Regions from separate parts of the Synechococcus sp. 'PEA 65AY6A-5F PE A' genome, predicted to be linked through region 2. Evidence: predicted binding sites of a transcription regulator. Region 2 holds the regulator's gene; the other holds the start of a gene.
The links. Region 2 encodes NtcA, which controls nitrogen genes in cyanobacteria. Its sites were predicted from a motif close to GTANCNNNNGNTAC; they were not measured.

Region 1: a site for NtcA is predicted at 2,082-2,095, ahead of GG26_RS07510 (ferredoxin--nitrite reductase). Genes of this name have one in related genera too.

What each region holds. Positions count from the first base shown of each region.
Region 1 is NZ_JAOALE010000017.1:42,686-47,794, reverse strand. Features, by position in the region: gene GG26_RS07515 (CmpA/NrtA family ABC transporter substrate-binding protein) at 1-415, opposite strand, end outside; gene GG26_RS07510 (ferredoxin--nitrite reductase) at 477-2,024, opposite strand; gene GG26_RS07505 (CAP domain-containing protein) at 2,217-3,365, opposite strand; gene GG26_RS07500 (hypothetical protein) at 3,382-3,537, opposite strand; gene GG26_RS07495 (ureidoglycolate lyase) at 3,805-4,134, opposite strand; gene GG26_RS07490 (transposase) at 4,308-5,109, shown strand, end outside.
Region 2 is NZ_JAOALE010000033.1:16,047-21,155, forward strand. Features, by position in the region: gene GG26_RS10800 (S41 family peptidase) at 1-389, opposite strand, end outside; gene petB (cytochrome b6) at 595-1,242, shown strand; gene petD (cytochrome b6-f complex subunit IV) at 1,320-1,832, shown strand; gene leuB (3-isopropylmalate dehydrogenase) at 1,975-3,120, shown strand; gene ntcA (global nitrogen regulator NtcA) at 3,236-3,910, opposite strand; gene GG26_RS10825 (M61 family metallopeptidase) at 4,177-5,109, shown strand, end outside.

The sequences.
Region 1 (5,109 bases), on a different contig from region 2:
TGTACATAGGCACCGGCTTGCCATCGGTAACTTTGCCCGTGGTGATGAGGTAGGGCATGGGGGTGAGGATGTGTGCCCCATCGATGCCACCGGCGGCGGATCCCAGCACCAAGTTGTCGCGGGTGGTGCCCCAAGAGGCCTGCTTGACCACCTCTACGTCCTTCATGCCGTACTTGGCAAAAAACCCCTTCTCTTTGGCAATGATGAGGGGGGCAGCGTCGGTTAGAGCGATGAACCCCAGCTTGGCGCTGGTGGTTTCGGGAGTATCGGCCTGCGCCACCCAGTAGCCCTGCCCCAAGGATTGCGATTGGGCGCGCGGGATCCCAGCCGTGGCCGCCCCAGCCGTGAGAGCAGCCACCCCGGCCAAAAATTGCCGACGGGAGACGGGAGAGGAAGTGCTGAACAGCTTAGACATCGAAACCTCCAAGATTTACAACGACGAAGAAAGAAAAACTTTCAGGACGGCAACAGAACCGCTAGCGGGTTACCAAAACAGAAGCCTGGGCGGCGGACGGATGCTGACGCGGCTTGGCCCCAAAGTGTTCAATGAGCAGCTCCACCAAGACCGGCTTGAGGTCTTCGCAAGGGATCCCTTTGCGCACGCATTCGCCCAGCTTGGCGTCTTTGCCCACCTCTCCCCCCATGTAGATGTCCACGGCCTCCACCACCCTGCCGTCCTTGCGAGCAGTGGTGCCCATAAGGCCGATATCGGCTACTTGGGGTTGGCCGCAGGAGTTGGGGCAGCCCGTCCAGTGGATGCGCACCGTTTGGGGGATCTCCAGCTCCGCCTCCAGCTCCTCCATCAAGGCCACAGCCCGGTTTTTGGTCTCGATAAGGGCAAAGTTGCAGAACTGGTTGCCCGTACACGACACCAACCCCCGCTGCAAGGGCCCTGGGTTGGGGGAGAACTTCTTCAAGAGCGGCTCTTTGAGGAGCGGGGCCACTCGGGAGTCGGGCACATTGGGGATGAGCACGTTCTGCTCCACTGTCAGCCGCAGCTCCCCGGAGCCGTACACCTCCGCCAAGCGGGCCAGCTCCATCATCTCCAGGGCGTTGAGCCGCCCCACCGGCACATGCAGGCCGACAAAGTTGAGGCCCGGCTGCTTCTGGGCATGCACCCCCAGCAGATCCCGCTTGTGCCAGACCACCTCGTCTTTTTCCGCTGCCCTGGGCAGAGGGTGGCCTATCTGGCGCTCCACAGCCGCCCGGAACTTCTCTAGGCCCCACTCGTCAATGAGCCACATCAACCGCGCCTTTTGCCGGTTGGCCCGCAGGCCGTGATCCCGGTAGACCAGCAGCACCGCCTCGCACAGGGGAACTACATCGCGGGGATCCACCCAGACATCTAGGCCAATTGCCTCGGCGCAGCGGCGAGCCGAGAAAAAGCCGCCCACCAGGACGTTGAAGCCCAGGCGGCCATTTTTGAAGGCGGGCACAAAGGCCAGGTCGTTGATCTCGGCATGCACCGAGTTGTCGCGACAACCGCAGATGGCGATGTTGAACTTGCGCGGCAGGTTGCTGAAGGAAGGGTTGCCCTCGCCGTTGTTGGTGATCATGTCCTGCACCTTGCGAGTGAGGCCGCGCACATCGATCAGCTCGTCCGGGTCAATACCGGCCAGAGGGGATCCCGTGATGTTGCGCACGTTGTCCATGCCCGACTGGATGCTGGTCAGGCCTACCTCTTTCAGGTAGCCCAGGATCTGGGGCATTTCCTCGATGGGGATGCCCCGCAGTTGCAGGTTCTGCCGGGTGGTGATGTCGGCTACGCCCTGTTCTCCATAGGGGTGGATGATTGCGCCCAACATCCGCATTTGGCCGCTGGTTAGGATCCCATTGGGCAGGCGCAGCCGCAGCATGAACTGACCTGGGGTGCGCTTGCGAAAGAAGATCCCCAGCCACTTGAGGCGGTGATCCCGGTCGTCTTCAGGAATGTTCTCCCAACCCATCCGGGCAAACGCCTCCAGCTCGGCCTTGACCGCCAGCCCATCCTTTTCGCTTTTGAGGCGTTCAAATTGGTTCGCCATGATCGCTGCCGTGGGGTGAACACTGGCTACCCTAGCGATGACGAACCGTTAACTTTGGTATTGGCAGTTACACTTTGTAACAGGTTATGCAGTTTTGTCATTCTCGAATTGCGCTTTATGCATAAAGTCAGGCTTCCAGGAGCAGCAGACCCCTCTTTCCCCTTTGGGAAAGGGGCTGGGGGTGAGGAAAAGCTAGTTGAGAGGGTTGAAAGAGTTGAAAGGCTCCATCTGCCAGAGCAGACGGGGCGGGATCCCCAGCCCTTCAGTGAGGGGTGCGGGCCGTTGGGAAGTTTGGGGATCGCAGTCGTAGAGAGCGGTGGTGTAGCGGTAGCTGCGGGGGGGGCCACCGTTGAGGCGAATGCCGCTAATTTCAAAGGTGTAGTTGCGATTGGGCTGGATCGAACCCACGGAGTAGGTCAAAGTTTCCAGGCCAAAGGCGGGATCCCCAACCCGGATATCTCCAACGGGCACCGGCTCACCTGTGACGGCATCGGTGATGCGGATTTGGGCTTGGCTGAGGTCAGACAGGCCGCCGCGGCTGGGCACCGAGAAAGACCAGCGGTAGGCAGACAAGGGCTGGCCGGAAAACCCTTCTAGGCGGTAGAGGTAGCCGTCTTTCTCCGGGAAGGCGATGAACTCTGGATCTGGCACCGACTCGTCAAAACCGAAGATCCAGTTGGCGTTGGCCTGGGTCACCCGTCCAGCCCGTGGGTCAAAGACAATGCCGTAGGCCCCCTGGGCGTACTGAGGATACAGGTTCCAGCGGCGATGCCCCACATCCACAAAGTTTTCTCGACCTGGCTCGGCAAAATAGATGTCCACCTGCCGCGCCAACACCCGGCCTGGATCGGGGCCGTTCAGCTCTAGGATGGGCCCAACCGCCAGGTTGCTGAAGCGGGATCCCGCCTCCCCAGCAGGGGTAAAGCAGCGCCAAGAGGGGGGCGGCTGGTGGCTGAGGGCGCCATTGGCCACCTGCATCAGGGCCGCCTGCTGAGCGGCCTCCAAGAATTCGGGATTGAGCTTCACCGGCGGCAACTCGTGCAACAGCCGCAGAAAGTTGAGCCGATCCATCATCTTTTGGGCTGCTGCCGGGGTGAGGCGACCGGGATTGCAGGTGGCAGCCTGAGGCTGCTCGGCATAGATGGGGCCGGCAAAGCTGCGGGTCTGGCGATCCAACTGGCACAAGAAACCGGCGATGGGCAGCTCCCCTGCCGGAGGGGGCCCCACCGCAGTAAGGGATCCCTCCCCACCGCCGCAGGCTGCCAACAGAAAAAGGCAGAGCAGACTCAAAACCATCCCTGCCCAGACTTGCTGCAAACTGGGCAGCCGCTGCCAAGGCATGCAAGATCCTGTGGGCTTACCGACCAGCGGGGGTGGGAGTGGGCGTGAGGCTGGGGGGACTGACGGTGCTGCTGCTACCCTCGTCGCAGGCAGACAACAGTCCCAGGCACAGGAACAGGGCCAGAGCCCCCAAGAGCTGGCGGCTCACCTTGTTGAGTTGGAGTGCGGCCATCGCAACAAACCTCCAAAACGCTGCCAGGTTTGACCCTGTTCTATCACCTGGCCCAACAAGTTGCTGTGCCGAGACTTCTGTCGGCAAGGGCAGAACTCGAACCCCAGTCAAGAAATGCTCACCCAACTCAGCCGGATCCTCTAGGGCTAGAACCTGAGTTCAGCCTCTGCCCCTTCCTATAGCGTAGCTGCGGATCCCCGCACCTCTTTCCGCGCTCAAGCGTAAAGACTACATCGATTTTTTTGCCGAGACTGCAGGGATCCGCCTTCAGGGGACGATCTGAAACTCCAGGTTGTAGGTCTGGAGCAGGTTGATCGTCTCGTGGTCGGTGAGGTTGGTGTCGGCCAGCTCCAGATTATAGAAATCGATGAACTCCTCGTGGTCGAAGTAGGGGCCGGCATGCCAGGTGCCCATCTCCAGTTTGATAAAGCGATCGCCGGGCACCCGAAAAGCCTGAATCTCGTCCACTTGCAGCTCGTCGGCGGGCGGCGCGACGGCGATAAACCACTCCTTGCCGTGCAGGGATCCCAGGCACTGGGTGCAACGGGTGTGGCGGGTTATTTGGCTGAACTTGAGGCCAGGACGGAGCAAGCGCATGAGGTAAAAGCGGGGCTGGCCCTGATTCAAAAACAACTGGGCATCTGAGCTGTCGAAAGGCTTGTCGTCGGGAGCAGGGCAGATCGCCTGCCCGTAAGGGGCAAAGTTGGTAGTGTTGCGTATTTTGTGGGTTAAGCATGGAGGGCGGAATGGACCGAGAGGAGCTCAAGAGGTTGACCAAGGAGGAGATCAGCCGGCGCATTCGGGAAGGGGTCAAGGCCGTCATAGTGCTCCGCACCGCTTACGCGAACGAGCAGGTGTTGGAAGAAGAGATGGCCGAGCACCTGGCTGCGGGTTACCGTGAGCGCACCCCAAGCCGCCGCGGGGAGCGGAACGGCTACTCCACCCGGGACCTCATCACGCCGGCGGGCAGGATCGCCCAGCTCCGGGTACCCCGGGACCGGGAGGGGACTTTCCTGACCGAGGTCTTTGAGCGGTACAAGCGGATGACCGGGGAGGTAGAAGAGGCGGTGCTGGAGATGTACCTCCAAGGGGTCTCCACCCGCAAGGCGGCGGCCATCACGGAGGGCGTGTCCCGGGTGCGCATCGGTAAGGACGCGGTCTCCAGGGTAGCCCAGCGCCTGGAGGAGGAACTCTCCGCCTGGCGCGGCCGGCCTTTGGAGCTGGCCTACCCCTACCTCTACCTGGACGCGGCCTACTTCAAGGTGAACTGGGGCGGGCGGGTGGTGGACCTGGCCCTTCTGGTGGCGGTGGGGGTGAACGAAGAAGGCTACCGGGAGGTGCTGGTGGTGGAGCCGGCGGGCGGGGAGCGGAAGGAGGCCTGGAGGAACCTGCTGAAGGGCCTGGTGGAGCGGGGGCTTCGGGGGGTGAGGCTGGTCATTTCCGACGACCACCCTTCCATCCCCCAAGCGGAGCGGGGCGTGGTGGCCGAGGAGCTCCAGGAGGTGTTTGTGGCGCGGCGGCGGGGCACGGCGGAATCTCTGGCCCGGGGGTTCGTTGAGCGCTACCGGTACC
Region 2 (5,109 bases):
CCAGCAGTGGAAGTCTGCAGGCTGAGGTAGTGCTCCCTGTCCAAAAAGCGGGTGTAGGGATCCCCCAGAGTTGCCAGCATCTCCTCGATGGCCCGGTAGGTCTCTTGCCGATCCTTCAGGGGCCGAGAGAGAAAGCGCTGGCGCACCTGCCACCAGTTCTGTCCGTTGAAACCCGGATCCACGTAGGCCCGATCCACATAGGCCCACGCCTGCGCCAGCAGTTGCTGCTCTTCCCCCCAGCGGCTGGCCTGCACCTGACAGGCGCCAATGCCCAAACTCGCCCAGAGCAGGCACCCTAGCAACAAAACTCGGACAGCCTGGCGTAACCCCCATCCGATCCCCAACCCTCTGCAACTGCTTCCCCCAGATCTCGGCTTCTGCGCAATCATCGGATCCCAAACTGAAGAAGAAGCTAAGAAATACTAAGAAACGTGAACAAGATGAGACATCAGCAGGCGTTTGGGCTGTTGGTGTAGGGATCCCTGTCTCAAAGCTGAGCCCGACTTCATGATCGTGTTAACGAATTGTGTTACAGTGCTATAGGGAGTGGGCCCGCCCCGCCCTGGATATCCAACTCTAAAAATTGCAGGCATCATGAGCAAAGTTTACGACTGGCTAGACGAGCGGCTGGAGATCACGCCTTTCGTCGATGACGCAACCGGGAAATTCATTCCGCCCCACGTTAACATCTTCTACTGCCTCGGCGGCATCACGCTGGTGTGCTTCCTCATTCAGTTTGCCACCGGCTTTGCCATGACTTTTTACTACCGTCCAACGGTGGCCGAGGCTTTTGAATCGGTCAACTACATCATGACCCAGGTCAACTTCGGCTGGCTGCTGCGCTCCATCCACCGCTGGAGTGCTTCCATGATGGTGTTGATGATGATTCTACACACCTTCCGGGTTTACCTGACGGGGGGGTTCAAGAAGCCGCGCGAGCTGACCTGGGTAACCGGCGTGATCTTGGCGGTACTGACGGTTTCCTTTGGGGTTACCGGTTACTCCCTGCCTTGGGATCAGGTGGGCTATTGGGCAGTCAAGATCGTCTCCGGGGTGCCCAGTGCCATTCCGGTGGTGGGGGATGCCCTGGTCCAGCTTATCCGCGGCGGCGAGGCAGTTGGCCAAGCCACCCTCACCCGTTTCTACAGCCTGCACACCTTTGTGTTGCCTTGGCTGACGGCGGTCTTCATGACGATGCACTTTCTGATGATCCGCCGCCAGGGCATCTCCGGGCCTTTGTGATCCCAAACCGGTTCTTGTGAGCCGGGCACCCTGGATGCATCTTTTCAGAACTTTTGCCCTAGACAAGGAGAATGGCTATGCCGGTCTCAAAGCAAGTGATAGCAACCGAGGCGATTACCCGCAAAGTTGACCTAGACAATCCCAAAGTTTTGGCCAAGCTGAAGAAGAACATGGGCCACATGACCTACGGGGAGCCCGCTTGGCCCAACGATTTGCTCTTTATGTTCCCGGTGGTGATCCTGGGCACTATTGGGGTGATTGTCGGCCTGGCGGTCATGGATCCGGCGGGTGTCGGCGAGCCGGCGGATCCTTTTGCCACGCCGCTGGAAATTCTGCCGGAGTGGTATCTCTACCCCGCGTTTCACATTTTGCGCATTGCTCCCAACAAGCTCTTGGGCATTGCCCTGATGTCGGCCATTCCGGTCGGCCTTCTGTTTGTGCCTTTCATCGAAAACGTCAACAAGTTTCAGAATCCGCTGCGCCGCCCCGTGGCGACGACGGTGTTTTTGATCGGCACCTTGGTCACCCTCTATTTGGGCATTGGCGCCACCTTGCCTCTGGATAAGTGGGTCACCCTGGGCCTGTTCTAGAGGGCAGAATATCGGCTTGATAACTCTGAGTGCAGCAGGCCGGTGGCCGGGCTGCACTTTTTTTGGACGTGGGGGACTTTTCGGCAAACCTGGGGGCCAAGGGATGGTAATATCGCTACGCATTCTTTTGCTGTGACCGCCCATGAGCGTTCCTTCCTCTGCTGTCCGAACCTATCGGATTACAGCCCTAGCCGGAGATGGGATCGGTCCTGAAATCATGCAGGTGGGGCGGGCGGTTTTGGATGCGGTTGCCGCTCAGGTGGGGTTTTCCCTCCAGTGGCAGGAGGGCTTGATTGGCGGGGCCGCCTACGAAGCCACGGGGGATCCCTTGCCGCCAGAGACCTTGAAAATGGCCCAGGAGAGCGATGCTGTTTACTTGGCGGCAGTTGGCGACTTTAAGTACGACACCCTGCCGCGGGAGAAGCGCCCTGAGCGGGCTTTGTTGGGCTTGCGGGCGGGCCTGGGGCTGTTTGCCAACTTGCGCCCGGTGAAGATCTTTCCGCAACTGGTGCAGGCCTCTTCCCTCAAGCCGGAGGTGGTTGCCGGGATCGACCTGGTGGTGGTGCGGGAGCTCACCGGCGGCATCTACTTCGGCCAACCCAAAGGGATCTTCACAGATGCCAAGGGATCCCGGCGGGGTGTGAACACCATGGCCTACAGCGAGGCGGAGGTGGATCGCATTGCCCGTGTGGCTTTTGAACTGGCCCGCAAACGCCGGCGCAAGCTCTGCTCGGTGGATAAAGCCAATGTCCTGGAAGTGTCACAACTGTGGCGGGAGCGGGTTACCGCCATTGCGGCTGAGTACCCCGACGTGGAGCTGTCCCACCTGTACGTCGATAATGCTGCCATGCAGTTGGTGCGCTGGCCCAAGCAGTTTGACGTCATTCTCACGGAGAACCTCTTCGGGGATATCCTCTCCGACGAGGCGGCGATGCTGACCGGGTCCATCGGCATGTTGCCCTCTGCCTCTTTGGGATCCTCTGGCCCTGGGGTGTACGAACCCGTACACGGGTCAGCCCCGGATATTGCCGGACAAGACAAGGCCAACCCCATTGCCCAGGTGCTCTCCGGGGCAATGCTGCTGCGCTACTCCTTGGATCAGCCCCAGGCTGCCGACCGCATCGAACAGGCCGTCGAGGCGGTTTTGGCCCAGGGCTACCGCACTGCCGACATCTACTCTGAGGGGATGACCCTCGTCGGCTGTCGGGAAATGGGGGAAAAGATCTTGGCTGCTCTGGCCCAGCAGCAAGCCTCCCCCCAAGGATCGCTCTCAGCCCCTGGTGGTTGAGGGGAGGTTCCCTCGTCGCTGCCCTGCCCTGGTGGCACGGCTACTCCTCTCCCAGAGGGAGGGATTGTCCCGACTGGTAAATTCCTGGAAACGGCCCTAGGGGCAGCTTCTCCCCCTAGGCAAAGCGATGGCCAAGCTGCATTGGGTCGTGGACGGTGATCTTTTTCTTGTGGATGGAAATGTAGTTCTTCTTGCGCAGCTCCCCCAACAGACGAGTGATGGTGACGCGAGTGGAGCCGATCGCTTCCGCAATGGCCTGGTGGGATAGCTTGAGATCGATGGTGACTCCATTGGGGCCGGGCACCCCGAAGTCGCGGCAGAGGATCAGTAGAAAGCTGACCAGACGGGATCCCATGTCGCGGTGGGCCAGCGTCTCGATCATCATCTCCGTCTGCAAGATGCGGGAAGACAGGCTCTTGAGGAGCAACATGGAGAGCTCAGCGTTCTCCCGCAAGGATTTTTCCACCTGTTCGATGGGCAGAGAGAGCAGCTCGACGCGGGTAAAGGCCACCGCGTGATAGAAGCGGTCGGAGCGCTGCCCCGTGATGAAGGAGAGCACCCCAAAGATGCTGTTTTCCCGCAGGAGAGCGACGGTAATTTCTTCCCCCATTTCGTAGACCCGCGAGAGCTTGACAGCTCCTTTCACCAAAAAGTAAACCCGCTCCGCCGGATCCCCAGGAAAGAAGATGGTCTTACCGCGCTCAAACGTTTCGATAACCGGAGGATGGTGAGGCCCTCCCAACTGTTTGAAGGCTGCAACCAGAGATTTTTCTGCAATGGCCACTGCCATATTCTTCAACCTTTTAAGGTCAGTTTATCCCTTAGAATCAACCCAACAAGATCAGCCAGGAGTGCCGGGGTTGAGCTGCCCGCTATTGACCCAAGCCACCCTTGACTCAAAAATGACCTCGGCGGCAAGATTATCCTAAGCTAAAAGACTCTGCTTGGATATCTTTGTAGCAGGAGCTACATCTTTGAAGTCTTGTCTCCTGTCCAAGATATGCCTCTAGCGCACTGTTTTGGGACGGTGCAGGCGGGAGGTGCGAGGAAAGTTATATGGGGATCGCGCAGGGTGGGGTTGCCGCCCCTTCTCAGCTAAGCCGTCAGCATTTCACGGTGCGGATGCCGGAGCCGGCCAATCACCTTTTGGAGGTGGAACTACAGATCCAAGAGGTGGATCCAGAAGTACCTCTGCAACTGCGGCTGCCGGTGTGGACGCCGGGATCCTACCTGGTGCGGGAATATGCCCGCCATGTGCAAGAGTTTCAGGCAGCAACGGAGCAAGGGATCCCTTTGGCCTGGCGGAAGGTAGATAAGCACACTTGGGAGATCGAGCCGCCCCGCTGTTCGGCTGTCGCGATCCGCTATCGGGTCTACGCCTACGAGCTGACGGTGCGCACCAACCATTTGGATCTCACCCACGCCTACTTCAACGGGGCGGCGCTCTTTCTCTACGTGCCCGGTCGCGAGCGGGAGCCCTACACCTTGACGATAATCCCTCCCAAACCCGACTGGCACGTCGCCACCAGTTTGCGACCTTTGAGGTCTTCTTCTGAGGATGCTGCTTCCGGCCAGTCTTTTGTGGCGGCAGACTACGACGAGCTGGTGGATAGCCCGGTGGAGGTGGGCCTGCACCAGTTGCGGTCGTTTGCGGTGGAAGGGATCCCTCACTACTTCGTGGTCTGGGGAGCGGGCACCCTAAATTTGGAGCAAGCGGTGGCCGATGCCGAGAAAATTGTCCGGGCCACGGCGGCGTTTTTTGGCGAGCTGCCCTACGACCGCTACTGGTTTATTGTGCATTTGTCAGCCGGGGGATTTGGCGGCCTGGAGCACAAGTACAGTGCCACCCTCAATTATTCTGGACTGGAGCTGCATCAGCCCCACTCCTACCGCCGCTTTTTGGCGCTGCTGGCCCATGAGCTTTTCCATGCTTGGAACGTCAAGCGGCTGCGCCCTCTGGCTTTGGAGAAAATTAACTACAACCAAGAA